Sagittula sp. P11: one gene and its partner. The protein of the gene in region 1 interacts with the protein of each later gene in a pairwise test. Links are inferred from orthologs where the notes say so. Each region holds a gene or a part of one and is shown on either strand. Other genes may lie near its edges. The genes, in order: CDO87_RS00975 and nifS.

Region 1 (6,927 bases):
CCGTCGATGGTGCCGCGCATGGTGCGTTCGAACAGGATCGCGCCGATGACCTTGTCAGAGGTGAAATCCGGCGCCTTGATGATGCGCGTGCGCATGGCGTGGATCTCGTTGAACATGGCGCGCTCGCCGTCGTACATGTCCTCGGTCACGCCATAGAGCTTAAGCGCCTTCGGCGTCGAGCCACCCGACTGGTCGAGCGCCGCAATGAAGCCCTTCCCCTCGGCCATCTGCGCCTTCATCTTCGCGAAATCTGCCATCACCCTCTCCCGGCTGAAATTCAATCGCCCAACGCTTAACGCGGGTTTCCGGGCAAACCTAGAGGCATCGGAAACTGTTAACGCTAAATGTGGCAGGCTGCGCATCCGGGCCGCGACGATCGGCCAGGGGATGCCCAGGCTTTGGCGGATTTCAGGGCAGGACGGCGCCGCACACGCGCCCTGCCACCCTTCCGTGCAGGCGCCCCGGTGGCAGAACCGTAGGACGGGAAAGGTTCAGCGCCTGTCGATCCGCAGCCAGATGCCGTCGCGCGCCCGCACCGTCAGGTGCGCCTCCGGCACCGGATCGCGCCCCTCGACGCACGACACCTTCAGGTCGCGCAACAGCAGCGACAGAAGCAAGGGCCCCTCCACCATGGCGAACCCCGCCCCGGTGCAGACCCTCGGCCCGGCCGAAAACGGGATGAAGGCGTCGCGCCCGCAGGCCCGGCCGTTCTCCGTCTGCCAGCGCCCCGGGTCGAAGGCGTCGGGCCGCTCCCACAGCCGTTCGTGCCGGTGCAGGTGCCAGGGCGACAGCACCACCTGCGACCCCTTGGGCACGTCGCGGTTGCGGAACCGCTCCGGGCAGGTCGTTTCGCGCACCATCATCGGCACCGGCGGATAAAGGCGCAGCGTCTCGCGGAACACGTCGCGCGACACCCGCATCCGCCCGATCTCGGCAAAGTCGCCGGTCTGCAGCCCCTGCGCCTCCTCGGCCACCCGCTCCTGCCACTCGGGGTAAAGCGCCATCAGGTACAGCGCCCAGCCGAGCGCAGAGGCCGAGGTCTCATGCCCCGCAAGGAAGAAGATCGCCACCTGATCGACCATTTCGGAGGCGGTGAAGGTCTCTCCAGTCTGCGGGTCGCGGGTGGTCATGATCTTGGTGGCGAGGTCGTCGGGTGCCGTGCCTGCCGCGATCTCGGCGGCGCGCGCCTCCGTCAGCCGGGCGATCAGGCCGCGGATGCGCCGGGCCGCGGCCTTCGTGTCGCGCCGGAAGAACCGCGGCACCCAGCGCGGCACCGGGATGAAGGCGGCCAGGTTCAGGATCGGCTGGGTGCGCTGGTAGGCGCGGAACTCGTGAAACACAGCCGAGGCCGTCTCATCCTCGATGGGGATGGAAAAGAGCGTGCGGAAGATCACGTCGGCGGCGGCATGGCTGGTCTGTTCCTCGATCTCGACCACCTCGCCCGCGCGGACGGTCAGCCGCGACAGCGCCGCCTGTGCCGCCTCCCACATCGCCGGATAGGTTTCCCTCAGCCGACCGCCTTCGAAGGCCGGGTCGATGATCCGCCGCTGCCGCTGCCATTGCGCGCCGTTGGTCAGGAACACCGACTCCCCCAGCAGCGGGCGCAGCCCTTCGCCGATGCGGTCGGACTTCGGAAAGTCCATGGGCCGTTCCTTCAGCACCTTGGTGACCAGTTCGGGCTGATTGATCAGGTAAGACCGGAAGAACGGCGTCCGGAACTCTGCCATCCACGCGCGATAGAGCTTCGCCGGTTGGGCCGACAGGATGTCCTGCCGGAACAGCTTCACATACCGCCTGAACGACACCTTGTCGGGCCGCGCCGCCGGTTTCGGCGGCACCCTGTCGTCCGTCATGCCGCCATGCTCGTGTACTTGGAGACCGCCCGGTCGATCCGGCTGGCCGAGGGCGGGCGCCCGGCATAGCGCGCCGCAAGGCTGAGCGGTCCGGCAGTGATCTGGAAATAGTCGTAGTCGAGCGGCCGGTCGAAGGCGCAGAGGTACTGGAAATGCAGGCGGAAAAACTTCCACCTCAGTTCCTTCCAGCGTTCGGGGCTGAGCGACCGGGTGAACTGGGCCGAGAAGACCAGCGGCCAGCGCTTGCCCTCCGGGGCCACGCCCGAGACGCTGACCGGATCGCAGAGCGCAAAGGCGCAGCCGTCCCCCGGCGCGGTGACATCGACCCAGGTCAGCTCGTCGCGCGCCGAGAGGTAGTGCAGGTCGGCCCGCAGCCGGTCGGCACCCCGCAGGAAGGACACCATGGGCACCACCTGCCCGAGGCTCAGGAACCCGAGCTTCGGACCGTTCGCCGGAACCCGCCCCGACCGGATCAGGTCAGCGAGGATCGAGACGGCCAGATGCGCACCGGAGGAATGGCCGACAACCAGCACCTCGTCATGGTCCTCTGCCAGCGCGCCGGCGATGATCTTGGCGAACTCCGCCATGCGCGCCTCGAGCTCCGGGGGATTGGCGCCCCGGTAGCGGGCCGAATAGGCGTAGTCGTGCATCAGGTAGTAAGCGAACAACTTGCCGTCCTTGGACCGGAACCAGCGCAGCACCATCACCCCGGGCACGAGGCCGACGATGGTCCCGGCCAGCGCGCCCCAGGGTCCGGCGAAACTGCCGGCCCAGCCGCACAGCCAGACCGCCAGCAGCGCCACCAGCGCCTGCACAAGCAGCGCGCCGATGGGATAGAGCGCGGCGATCACCGGCCCTTTCCTCAGCCGCATCAGCCGGAACAGCGCGCCCGTGGCGATGTATTCCCACGCGGTGCGCACAAGCTGGCCGTAGGTCGCGGGGATGGAGTTCGACATGCTGTCGCGCACGATATCGGACCAGACCAGCACCTCCACGTCCGCGGCGACCGGTATGCCGTCTATCGTCGCCTCGACATGCCAGCCATAGGGGCCGCCGGTGCGCTTCGGCTTCAGGCCGATCTCGTAGCCCGAGACCTCCGCCTGCGCGGCGCCCTCCTTGCGGTAGAGCTCGCGGTAGCGGCGCGGATGAATGGGATCGTAGCCCGGGATGTAGAACACCCGGCGCGTCCTGACGTCCCCGTCGCGGCTCTGGTCGCGGTCCTGCTGTGCCATGCGCAATCTCTCCTGTCAGGCAGGATAACCGCGGTTTCAGGCAACAGTAAGGCGTGGCGAGGGGCGATTTCGCCGCAAGGTGCCGCGCGTCACCCCAGCGTCGCGAGCCCGGGGAAAGTTTCGAGCAACCAGAAGGAGAAGGCCGAGAACGCCCCGGTCAGGAGTGCCACGCCCACCACGATCAGCAGGACGCCCATGACCTTCTCGATCATGGCCATGTGCCGCTTCATCCGGTTCATCAGCCCGACGGCGCGGCCGAGGAAGATCGCCGCCAGCAGGAAGGGAATGCCCAGCCCCGCCGCGTAGACCGCCAGCAGGACCGTGCCCCGCGCCACCGAGGCCTCCGTCGCGGCCAGCGACAGGATCGCGCCCAGTTGCGGGCCGATGCAGGGCGTCCAGCCAAAGGCAAAGGCCAGCCCGAGGATATAGGCCCCGAAGGCCGATCCGCCTTCGCCGCCCTCCATGCGCATTTCCCGGTCGAGGAACCCGATCCGGAAGACGCCCAGGAAATGCAAGCCGAAGACGATGACCACCGCCCCCGCGATCCGCCCCAAGAGCACCTGGTTCGTCAGAAAGAACGACCCCAGCCACGACGCCGTGAACCCCAGAAGCACGAAGATCGTCGACAGCCCCAGCACGAAGAACAGCGCCGCCAGTGCGACCTTGCCACGCTTGCGGCCCTCCTGCATCTCGTTCAGCGACAGGCCCGACATGAAAGCCAGGTACGGCGGCACGATGGGCAGCACGCAGGGGCTGAGGAAGGACACCAGCCCCGCCAGCAGCGCCACGAACATGGCGGGCATCAGGGATGCGTCGATGAGATCGATTCCGAACATGTTCCCGGACATATGGCAAAGCGCGGATGGCGTCACGCCGGGGTTGCTCACATCCCCGTGGACGCATCGTCACAGACCGGCCCGCACCCCCTTCACGCAAGCCCCTTCAAGAGCGGCGGCAAAGGCGCTACGACACGGACATGACCCAGACACTCGACGCCACCGGACTGCTCTGCCCCCTGCCCGTCCTCAAGCTGCGCAAGCGGCTGCAGGCGTTGACGGCAGGGGAGACCATCACCCTGATCACCGACGATCCGGCCGCGGTGATCGACGTGCCCCACTTCTGCGCCGAATCCGGCAACGTGCTGGACAGCCAGTCAGAGGACGGCGCGACCATGACATGGATTGTCCGCAAGGTCTGACCTTCGCCTGCCGCGAAACGCAAGGCCGCGTGACGTCCCAACCCACCGGGCGCGCATGAAAAAACCGCCGCGTCTGCACGCGGCGGTTTTTCTGTTCACGGAATGGGCGGGCCTCAGCGGCCCAGCGACCACCAACCGCGCTTTTTCTTCTTCGGCTCGTCGTCGTCGCCCGCGGTCTCGCCAACCGTTTCCGGTTCGGGCTGCGGTGCGGCTTCGGGCTCTGCCTCGGCGGCGGGCTCTTCGACCGGCTCCGCGTTGACCGCGGCCTCTGCCGAGCCACCGACCGGCGACCCCACAACCTGCGCGATCACGTCAGATGCCTTGACCCGGGTGCGGGCACGCTTCGGCTTCTCGTCCTCGGACACGGCCTCCGGCGCTGCTGCGGGCTGCGGCTCCGCCGACTTTTCGGGCGCCTCGGCAGGGGCCTCTTCCGGGGCTGTCTCGGCAACCGGCTCGGCCGTCTGCTCGGCGGCTGCCGGGGCCTCGGGTGCGGCTTCTGCCTCCACCGGGGCCGGAGCATTGGCCGTCATGGCCACCGCTTCGGCAGGCGCATCGCCGTTGGCGTCACCCTCGGAAGACGCCTCGACCGGCTCCTTCGGCTTGGACGTCCGGCTGCGCGAACGGGAGCGTGACCGCGAGCGGCTCGAGCTCTTCTTGCCGCTGTCCTGACCGTCCTCGTCACTGCCGCCGGTGTCGCCACCCTCGGCCGCGTCGCTGTCGTCGTCACCGCTGTCCGTATCGCCGGAGCCATTGTCCGACTCGCCGTCGTTCGACCCGTTGTCGTCCTGATCGTCACGCGACTGGTCGCCGTCCTTGGACTTCGACCGACGACGCCGCCGACGCCGCTTTTTCTTCGGCTTGTCGTCGCTGCCCTGATCGTTGCCGTTGTCGTCGCCGGAGGACTGCTGCTCCTCCATCTCCTCGACATCTGCCTCGATCTCCTCGGCTTCGGCCGCCTCGTCGATGGCATCCATGATCGAGGTGTCGACGGACACCACGGGCGCGGTCGCTTCGGGTACGGAGCGGGTCGCCGTCTTGAACTTCTCCATCGAGAAGTCGGGCGCGATCAGATGCGGGTCGCCCTCGATGCGCACGGCCATGCCGTACCGCGCCTCGATCATGGCGACGTGCTCGCGCTTCTGGTTCATCAGGTAGTTGGCGATGCCCACCGGGCACTTCACCAGAACTTCGCGCGACCGGCGCCGCACGCCCTCTTCCTCGATCTGGCGCAGGATCTGCAGCGCCATGTTGTCGTCGGAACGGATCAGGCCGGTGCCGTGGCAGGCCGAACAGGGTTGCGTGGTCGCCTCGATCATGCCCGGACGCAGACGCTGGCGCGACATCTCAAGCAGGCCGAATCCCGAGATGCGGCCCACCTGGATGCGGGCGCGGTCGGTCTTCAGCTTGTCCTTCAGCTTCTTCTCGACGGCGGCGTTGTTCTTGCGCTCGTCCATGTCGATGAAGTCGATGACGATGAGACCGGCGAGGTCACGCAGACGCAGCTGGCGCGCCACCTCTTCAGCGGCCTCCAGGTTGGTCTTGACCGCGGTCTCCTCGATGGAGCCTTCCTTGGTCGCCCGGCCGGAGTTCACGTCGATGGCCACCAGCGCCTCGGTCACGCCGATGACGATGTAGCCGCCCGACTTGAGCTGGACCACCGGGTTGAACATGCCGCCCAGGTAGGATTCGACCTGGTAGCGCGCGAACAGCGGCATCTGGTCGGTGTAGTTCTTCACGTTCTTGGCGTGGGACGGCATGATCATCTTCATGAAGTCCTTGGCCACGCGGTAGCCGCGCTCGCCTTCCACCAGAACCTCGTCGATCTCGCGGCTGTAGAGGTCGCGGATCGAACGTTTGATCAGGTCGCCTTCCTCGTAGATCTTCGCCGGTGCGATCGACTTCAGCGTCAGTTCGCGGATCTGCTCCCACAGGCGCTGGAGGTATTCGTAGTCGCGCTTGATCTCGGTCTTGGTGCGCTTGGCGCCCGCGGTCCGGATGATCAGGCCCGCGCCCTTCGGCACGTCGATCTCGTTGGCGATGGCCTTCAGTTTCGAGCGGTCGGTGGCGTTGGTGATCTTGCGGGAAATGCCGCCGCCCCGGGCGGTGTTCGGCATCAGCACGCAGTAACGGCCCGCAAGCGACAGGTAGGTCGTCAGCGCCGCGCCCTTGTTGCCGCGCTCTTCCTTGACCACCTGCACCAGCATGATCTGCCGGACCTTGATCACTTCCTGGATCTTGTAACGGCGGGCACGCGGCTTGCGCACCGGACGGATGTCCTCGTGCGTGTCGTCGTCGGCCACGGATTCGATGGATTCGTCGCGCGAAGCCGCGTCGTCACCCATGTCCTCGTCGTCGTCATCCTCATCGTCGCTCTCGCCCGGCTCGCCGGTCACGACCAGCGCATCGTCGCGCGAATCCGCCGCCATCGGGCGCTGCGACCCGTTGGTGTCGTCCTCGTCCTCGGAGGTCTCCTGCTCCGCTGCCGGCACTTCCGTGGTGTCGTTGGCCTGTTCGGCCGGTGCGTCCGACGTATGCGCGTCGTCCGCCGGGGTATCCGCGGTTTCGGATGCGGTTTCCGGTGCGGCCTCGGCCGGCGTCTCTGCCACGGGATCCTCTGCCGTTTCCTGTACGGGGGCCGGTTCGG
Region 2 (6,941 bases), 3.2 Mb from region 1 along the record:
GGCAGCGAAGCAGGCGGAGGCCGGGGCATGAGCGTCGTGGCCTATACCCGGGGCGGCGCGGCCTACGTGCCGGAGTTCCTGATGTCCATCGACCCGGCCAAGTGCATCGGCTGCGGGCGATGTTTCAAGGTCTGCGGCCGGGACGTGATGACCCTGCACGGCCTGACGGAGGACGGCACCCTCGTCCGACCCGGCACCGACGAATACGACGACGTCGAGGACGAGATCGTGAAGTCGGTGATGCACATGATCGGGCCGGACAACTGCATCGGCTGCGGCGCCTGTGCACGCGTCTGCCCTTCCGACTGCCAGACCCATGCGGCACTGGACTGAACCCTCCACCACGGGCAGGGCCCCGGCGGGCCACCTCGCCGCGGCGATGCCGACCATTTCCGACATGGCCTGCATCCTCGACCGGGCGCTGGCAGAGCGGGAGGCCGGTCTCGGTCCCCTGACCGAGCGGCTGGGGCTGTCGGGGGCCGACCTCGCCGCGCTGCGCGACACCTGGGCGCCCGGCACAGCCCTGCCCGACCTCGACCTGCCTGCCCCCGACCGCCCTGCCGACCAGCAGGCCATCGCGACGCTGATCCTGTGGCGCGCACGGACCACGTCGCCGGAGGTCCGCTGGCTGGCGCAGATCCTCGCGCGGCGCGCGATGGAAGGACGGCATCTCTGGGAAGACCTCGGCCTCGTCTCGCGTGACGCGCTTTCGGAGCTGATCGCGCGGCACCTGCCGGGGCTGAAGGCCGCCAACGCGCAGAACATGCGCTGGAAGAAATTCTTCTACCGGCAGATCTGTTCCGACACCGGGTTCGCGCTGTGCCTCTCGCCCACCTGCGACGACTGCGACGAACGGGCGGACTGCTTTGCCGATTGATGCCGCGGACCTGCTGGCCGGGGCGGAGGCGGCCCGGACAAGGCCGGTGGAGAGCGCCGCCGCCATCGACCGGGCGCTGAAGGCCGCGCCGCACGATCCGGAGGTGCGGCTGGCGGCCTACCGCTTTGCCTTCTACGCCCACGACTACGCGCAGGCCCGCGACCATGCCGGGGTGCTGGTCGCCCACGCCGCCCGGCAACTCAACATCGCCACCGACTGGCGGGCGGTGCGGCCCGGCGACGCCGCGTTCAGCGCGATGGAGTTCGCCCCCGGCCTCTACATGCAGGCGCTGATCGCTCAGGGCTATTGCGCTGCCCGGCTGGGCGCGCTGGACGAGGCGCGCGCGGTGCTGGCGCACACCGCACGGCTCGACCCGACGGACCGTTTCGGCGGGGCGTGGCTGCTGCACCATCTGGAGGCCGCGGGCGGGGACTGACGCGCCCTGCCGGGTCACAGGCACGGCGCCTTCGGTCCCCCGCTCTCCCCCGAAGCGGACAGTGCGAAGAACATGCCAACCGACTGTCGGCTTCCGTCCAATCGGTTTTGTCCGTTCCCGACAATGGCGGGCAAGCCGCTGAAAACCCGGCGAAAGACCGGATGGCACGGTCCTTGCTTTAACAACCGCAGGACCAACCGACAGACCGGACAGGAGAAGGCACAATGATCGAGATCACCGAACCCGCCCGCAGCGCCATCAAGACGGCCATCGACGGCGCTGGCCAGCCCGTCGCCGGGCTGCGCGTCATGGTGCAGGGCGGCGGCTGCGCCGGCATGAAATACGGCATGGCACTGGAGCTGACCGCCCAGCCGGACGACGCCATCGTCACCGCGGGCGAAGTCACCGTGCTGATCGACCCCGAAAGCCAGCCGCACCTGAGCGGCACCACCATCGACTTCGTGGCCGGGCTGGAAGGCTCCGGCTTCGTCTTCGACAACCCCAACGCCTCCAGCTCCTGCGGCTGCGGCAAGTCCTTCTGCTGAGGAGCGCGGCCAATGTGGGATTACTCCGATAAGGTGAAGGACTATTTCTTCAACCCGAGGAACGCGGGCGCGCTGGCCGATGCCAATGCGGTCGGCGAAGTGGGCAGCCTGTCCTGCGGTGACGCCCTGAAGCTGATGCTGAAGGTCAACCCGGAGACCGACGTGATCGAGGACGCCCGCTTCCAGACCTTTGGTTGCGGGTCGGCCATCGCCTCGTCCTCGGCCCTGACCGAGCTCATCATCGGCAAGACCATCGCCGAGGCGAAGACCCTGACCAACCAGGATATCGCCGATTTCCTCGACGGGCTGCCGCCGGAGAAGATGCACTGTTCCGTCATGGGGCAGGAAGCGTTGCAGGCCGCCGTCGCCGCCTACACCGGCGAAGAGGTGGACGGGGACGACCACGAGGAAGGCGCGCTGATCTGCAAGTGCTTCGGCGTCGACGCCGGGATGATCGAACGCGCCATTCGCGGCAACAAACTGACGACGCTGGAAATGGTGACCTTCTACACCAAGGCCGGCGGCGGTTGTAACTCCTGCCGCGAACCGCTCGAGGAGCTGCTGGCCGACGTGAACGCCGCAATGGTCGCCGAAGGCGCCCTTCGTGCGGACGAGGCCCATGTCTTCGGCTCGGCCCCGAAACCCATGAAGAAGAAGGCGCAGGGCTTTGTCATCCCCGACATGGCGCCCGCGCCCATGCCCCCGGCCAAGCCCTCGGCCCCGGTGCAGATCGCGATGCCGGAGGGTGGCCTGGCCGTGGCAGAGAAACCCGCCGCTCCCGCCGCCCCGGCGCCTGCCGCCCTGAGCCCGGCGAAAGAGGCGATCGCTGCCGCCCGCATCATCGAAGAGCTGCGCCCGGTCTTCCGCCGCGACGGCGGCGACGTGGAGCTTGTCGACATGGAAGGCAACCTCGTGCTCGTCCATCTGACCGGCGCCTGTTCCGGCTGCCAGCTGGCCGCCCAGACGCTCGGCGGAATCCAGAAAAAGATCAGCGACGCGCTTGGCCGCCCCGTGCGCGTCATGCCCGTGGCGAAGACGTAAGGAGACGCAAGGATGCCCCCCATCTATCTCGACAACAATGCCACCACCCGCGTCTTTCCCGAGGTGGTCGAGGCCATGCTGCCCTACTTCTCGGAGCAGTTCGGCAATGCATCCTCGATCCATGCCTTCGGGGCGGAAGTCGGCGGCGCGCTCCGGCAGGCCCGGCGGTCGCTGCAGGCCCTGATCGGGGCCGAGTTCGACCACGAGATCATCTTTACCTCCGGCGGCACTGAATCGAACAACACCGCGATCCGGTCTGCCCTTCAGGTGATGCCGGGCCGGAACGAGATCGTCACCTCTGCCGTCGAACACCCCGCCATCCTGTCGCTGTGCGACTGGCTGGAGAAACACGAGGGCGTGGTGGTGCACCGCATTCCGGTCGACGGTCTGGGGCGGCTCGACCTCGACGCCTACCGCGCCGCGCTTTCCGACAAGGTAGCGCTGGTGTCCTTCATGTGGGCCAACAACGAGACGGGTACCATCTTTCCGGTCGACGGTCTCGCGGAGATGGCGCACGAACACGGCGCGCTCTTCCACACCGACGCGGTGCAGGCGGTGGGCAAGGTTCCGATGGACCTCAGGAACACCGAGATCGACATGCTCTCCCTGTCCTCGCACAAGCTGCACGGGCCGAAGGGGCTGGGCGCGCTCTACCTGCGCAAGGGCACCCGCTTTCGCCCGCTGCTGCGCGGCGGCCACCAGGAGCGCGGGCGCCGTGCCGGAACGGAGAACGCCCCGGCGATCATCGGCCTCGGTCGCGCCGCCGGGATGGTCATGTCGACCATGGCAGAGGACATGGCCCGCATGACAACGCTGCGCGACAGGCTGGCCAACGGCCTGATCGGCAGCATCGGCCATTGTTTCCTGACCGGCGACCCGCATGACCGCCTGCCCAACACCGCCACCGTGGCCTTCGAGTACATCGAGGGCGAGGCGATCCTGCTGAAGCTGAACGCCGCCGGGATCGCGGCATCTTCGGGGTCGGCCTGCACCTCCGGATCGCTGGAACCGAGCCACGTCCTGCGCGCCATGAACATCCCCTTCACCGCGGCCCACGGCGCGATCCGTTTCTCCCTATCGAGAGAAACGACCAAAAAAGAGATCGACTACGTGCTGGAGGTCATGCCCGGCATCATCGCCGGCCTGCGCGCCATGTCTCCGTTCTGGTCCGGGGACGGTGCGCAACCGGACGGCTTCCAGCCGGAATACGCCTGAAACCGCCCGATTTCGTGCAGCAAACACCGTCAAGGGGAACCCGCCATGTACCACGCTCCGCTCTGTACGCCGAATGCCGTCGCCCTGTGCGACACCACGCTGCGCGACGGCGAACAGACCGCCGGCGTTGCCTTCTCCTTCCATGAGAAGCGTGCCATCGCCCGGGCGCTGGACGTGGCGGGCGTGGCAGAGGTCGAACTGGGCATTCCCGCCATGGGCTACGACGAGGTCGCAGAGATCCGGGCGCTGGCGCAGGACCTGACCTGCGCGGTGCCGGTCGCCTGGTGCCGGCTGCGGATGACCGACCTCGACATGGCGCTGAAGACCGGCGTACGGCGGGTGCATTTCGCCGTTCCCAGTTCTGACCGCCAGCTCTCCGGCAAACTGCGGCAGGACCGCGACTGGGCGCTCCGCGAAACCGCGGCGCTGGTGTTCTGCGCCACGCAGGCCGGGCTGTCGGTCTCTGTCGGGGCAGAGGACGCCAGCCGCGCCGACCCGACCTTCCTCGCCAAACTGGCGGCGGTGGCAAAGGCCGCGGGCGCGATCCGCTTCCGCATCGCCGATACGCTGGGCATCCTCGATCCCATGGGCGCCTACCGGCTGGTGGCGGAACTGAGCACGCGCATTTCCCTGCCGCTGGAAATCCACGCGCACAACGACTTCGGCATGGCGACGGCCAACACGATGATGGCAGCCCACGCCGGTGCCACGCACCTCTCGGTCACGGTCAACGGGCTGGGCGAGCGGGCGGGAAACGCCGCGCTGGAGGAGGTCGCCGCCGCGCTGGCCGCCAACGACATTCACACCGGGATCGAGCTGCGCGCCCTGGCCGCCCTGTCGCAAACCGTCGCCCGCGCCTCGGGGCGTCCTCTGCCGGCATCGAAGCCGATCACCGGGCCGCTGGCCTTCGCCCACGAGGCAGGCATCCACGTCGACGCGCTGCTGAAGCAGGCCGACACCTACGAGGACGAACGCTGCGCACCGGGCCGTTTCGGGCGCGAGCGGCAGATCGTTCTGGGCAAGCACTCGGGCCTTGCCGGGTTGCGCGCCGCACTGGAGGCGGCGGGCCTGCCCTCGGGCGACGAACTGCTCAGCCGCCTGAAACCCCTGCTCCGTGCCCACGCGACGCGCACCAAGCGCCCGCTCGCGCCCGAGGAACTCGCGCGGCTCGCCACCCGGGCCAGCCGCTCCGCGATGATGGCCGGGGGACAGTCATGACGCGCTTCGCCTTCATCCGCGACGACTTTGCCGCGATCCGCCAGCGCGACCCCGCGGCCCGCGGGCGGCTGGAGACGGCGCTGACCTATCCCGGCCTGCACGCCATGCTGGCCCACCGCGCCGCGCATGCCCTCTGGACGAAACGGCTGAAGACGCCCGCGCGGATCATGTCCTACCTCGCCCGGATGGTCACGGGCATCGACATCCACCCCGGTGCGCGGATCGGTCCCGGCTTCTTCATCGACCACGGCGCAGGTGTCGTCATCGGAGAGACCGCCGAAGTGGGCCGCGACGTGACGCTCTACCACGGGGTGACGCTGGGGGGCGTGTCATGGTCGCCCGGCAAGCGCCATCCGACCCTTGGCGACGAGGTCATGGTCGGGGCGGGTGCCAAGATCCTCGGGCCGGTCACCATAGGTGCAGGCGCCCGGGTCGGCGCGAATTCCGTCGTTGTCGAGGACGTCCCGCCGGAGGCGACGGTCGTCGGCATCCCCGCGCGGATCGTGCAGACCCGCCAGGCCTCGCGCGATCCCTACCGCATCGACCTGAACCATCACCTGATGCCCGACCCGGTCGGGCGCAGCCTCGCGCGGCTGGCCGACCGCGTGGCCTTCCTCGAAGCGCGCCTCGCCGCCCGCGACGCCGCCCTACGCGCCGCGGAAAGCGGCTGCACGCCACCGCCGCAGGACCACCTCCCCCACTGATCCAACCTGACCGCGAAGGAGACACACATGACCGAGACAACCGTCCTGGAGACCATCGACACCCTTTCCTCCGCCGAGGACATCTTCACCTACCTGCTGCTGCCGTTCGATCAGGAGGTGCTGAACGTCTCCCGCCTGCACATCATGCGCCGTTTCGGCAGCTACCTGCGGGACCTGGACCTTGCCGGGCAGGACGAGGATGCGATCTTCCTCGCCGCGCGGGCGGAACTGAAGCGCGCCTACGGCGACTTCGTCGAGAGCACGCCGCTGAAGGAAAAGGTCTTCAAGGTGTTCCGCGACGAGGAAGCCAAGCTGAAGGCGAAGTTCGTGGTCATCGACAGCCTGAAGGTGGCGCAATGATCCGCGCGGCGGCGCTCTGTCTGCTGGCGGGGGCCGCGCAGGCCGACCCGATGCTGCTGGCCGCCGCCTCCACAGGCGCGGCACTGGACGCAGCCATCGAACAGAGCGGCATCGCCGCGCTGACCAGCTACGGCGCCTCCGGCCTGCTGGCGCGGCAGATCGAACAGGGCGCACCGGCGGACCTCTTCGTGTCGGCCAATCCGAAATGGATGGGCCACCTCGTTGAGGCGGGCCTTGTCGAGGGCGACGCCGTGCGTGTGCTGATGTCCAACCGGCTGGTGCTGATCGCCCCGTCCGGTTCGCGGGTCACCCCCGACACCCTGGCCACAGCCCTCGAAGGCGAGGTCTTCGCCATGGCCGATCCGGAAACCGCCCCCGTGGGCGCCTACGGCAAGGCGGCACTTGAAAGCCTCGGCCTCTGGGACGAGGTCGCGCCCGCCTTCGTGCCGATGCGCAACACGCTGGCCACCGTCGCTGCCGTGGCGCAGGGCGAGGCGGCGCTTGGGCTGGTCTATGCCTCGGACGCCGCCGGACAACCCGGCATC

What was found.
Region 2: the proteins of CDO87_RS00975 (region 1) and nifS interact in binary tests that used the Escherichia coli proteins (3 or more experiments, as listed by UniProt). The link is inferred for Sagittula sp. P11 from one-to-one orthologs.

The regions. Positions count from the first base shown.
Region 1 is NZ_CP021913.1:192,879-199,805, forward strand. Bases 2,787-5,672 are described here. They hold CDO87_RS00975 (sulfurtransferase TusA family protein), read left to right. Parts: upstream 2,787-4,061; coding sequence 4,062-4,283; downstream 4,284-5,672. Other genes in these bases: CDO87_RS00965 (hypothetical protein), read right to left, coding at 2,787-3,085; CDO87_RS00970 (cytochrome c biogenesis CcdA family protein), read right to left, coding at 3,175-3,921; CDO87_RS00980 (ribonuclease E/G), read right to left, coding at 4,397-5,672. In the rest of the region: CDO87_RS00955 (fructose bisphosphate aldolase), read right to left, coding at 1-257; CDO87_RS00960 (cytochrome P450), read right to left, coding at 492-1,853; more of CDO87_RS00965, read right to left, coding at 1,850-2,786; more of CDO87_RS00980, read right to left, coding at 5,673-6,927. UniProt on the Escherichia coli protein: Sulfur carrier protein involved in sulfur trafficking in the cell. Part of a sulfur-relay system required for 2-thiolation during synthesis of 2-thiouridine of the modified wobble base 5-methylaminomethyl-2-thiouridine (mnm(5)s(2)U) in tRNA.
Region 2 is NZ_CP021913.1:3,374,443-3,381,383, reverse strand. What follows is about bases 2,113-5,012. They hold nifS (cysteine desulfurase NifS), read left to right. Parts: upstream 2,113-2,911; coding sequence 2,912-4,114; downstream 4,115-5,012. Other genes in these bases: nifV (homocitrate synthase), read left to right, coding at 4,160-5,012; nifU (Fe-S cluster assembly protein NifU), read left to right, coding at 2,113-2,899. Also shown: CDO87_RS16460 (CCE_0567 family metalloprotein), read left to right, coding at 1-31; fdxB (ferredoxin III, nif-specific), read left to right, coding at 28-333; CDO87_RS16450 (nitrogen fixation protein NifQ), read left to right, coding at 317-877; CDO87_RS16445 (hypothetical protein), read left to right, coding at 867-1,313; CDO87_RS16440 (iron-sulfur cluster assembly accessory protein), read left to right, coding at 1,538-1,858; more of nifU, read left to right, coding at 1,871-2,112; more of nifV, read left to right, coding at 5,013-5,332; cysE (serine O-acetyltransferase), read left to right, coding at 5,329-6,036; nitrogenase stabilizing/protective protein NifW, read left to right, coding at 6,064-6,396; modA (molybdate ABC transporter substrate-binding protein), read left to right, coding at 6,393-6,941. UniProt on the Escherichia coli protein: Master enzyme that delivers sulfur to a number of partners involved in Fe-S cluster assembly, tRNA modification or cofactor biosynthesis. Catalyzes the removal of elemental sulfur from cysteine to produce alanine.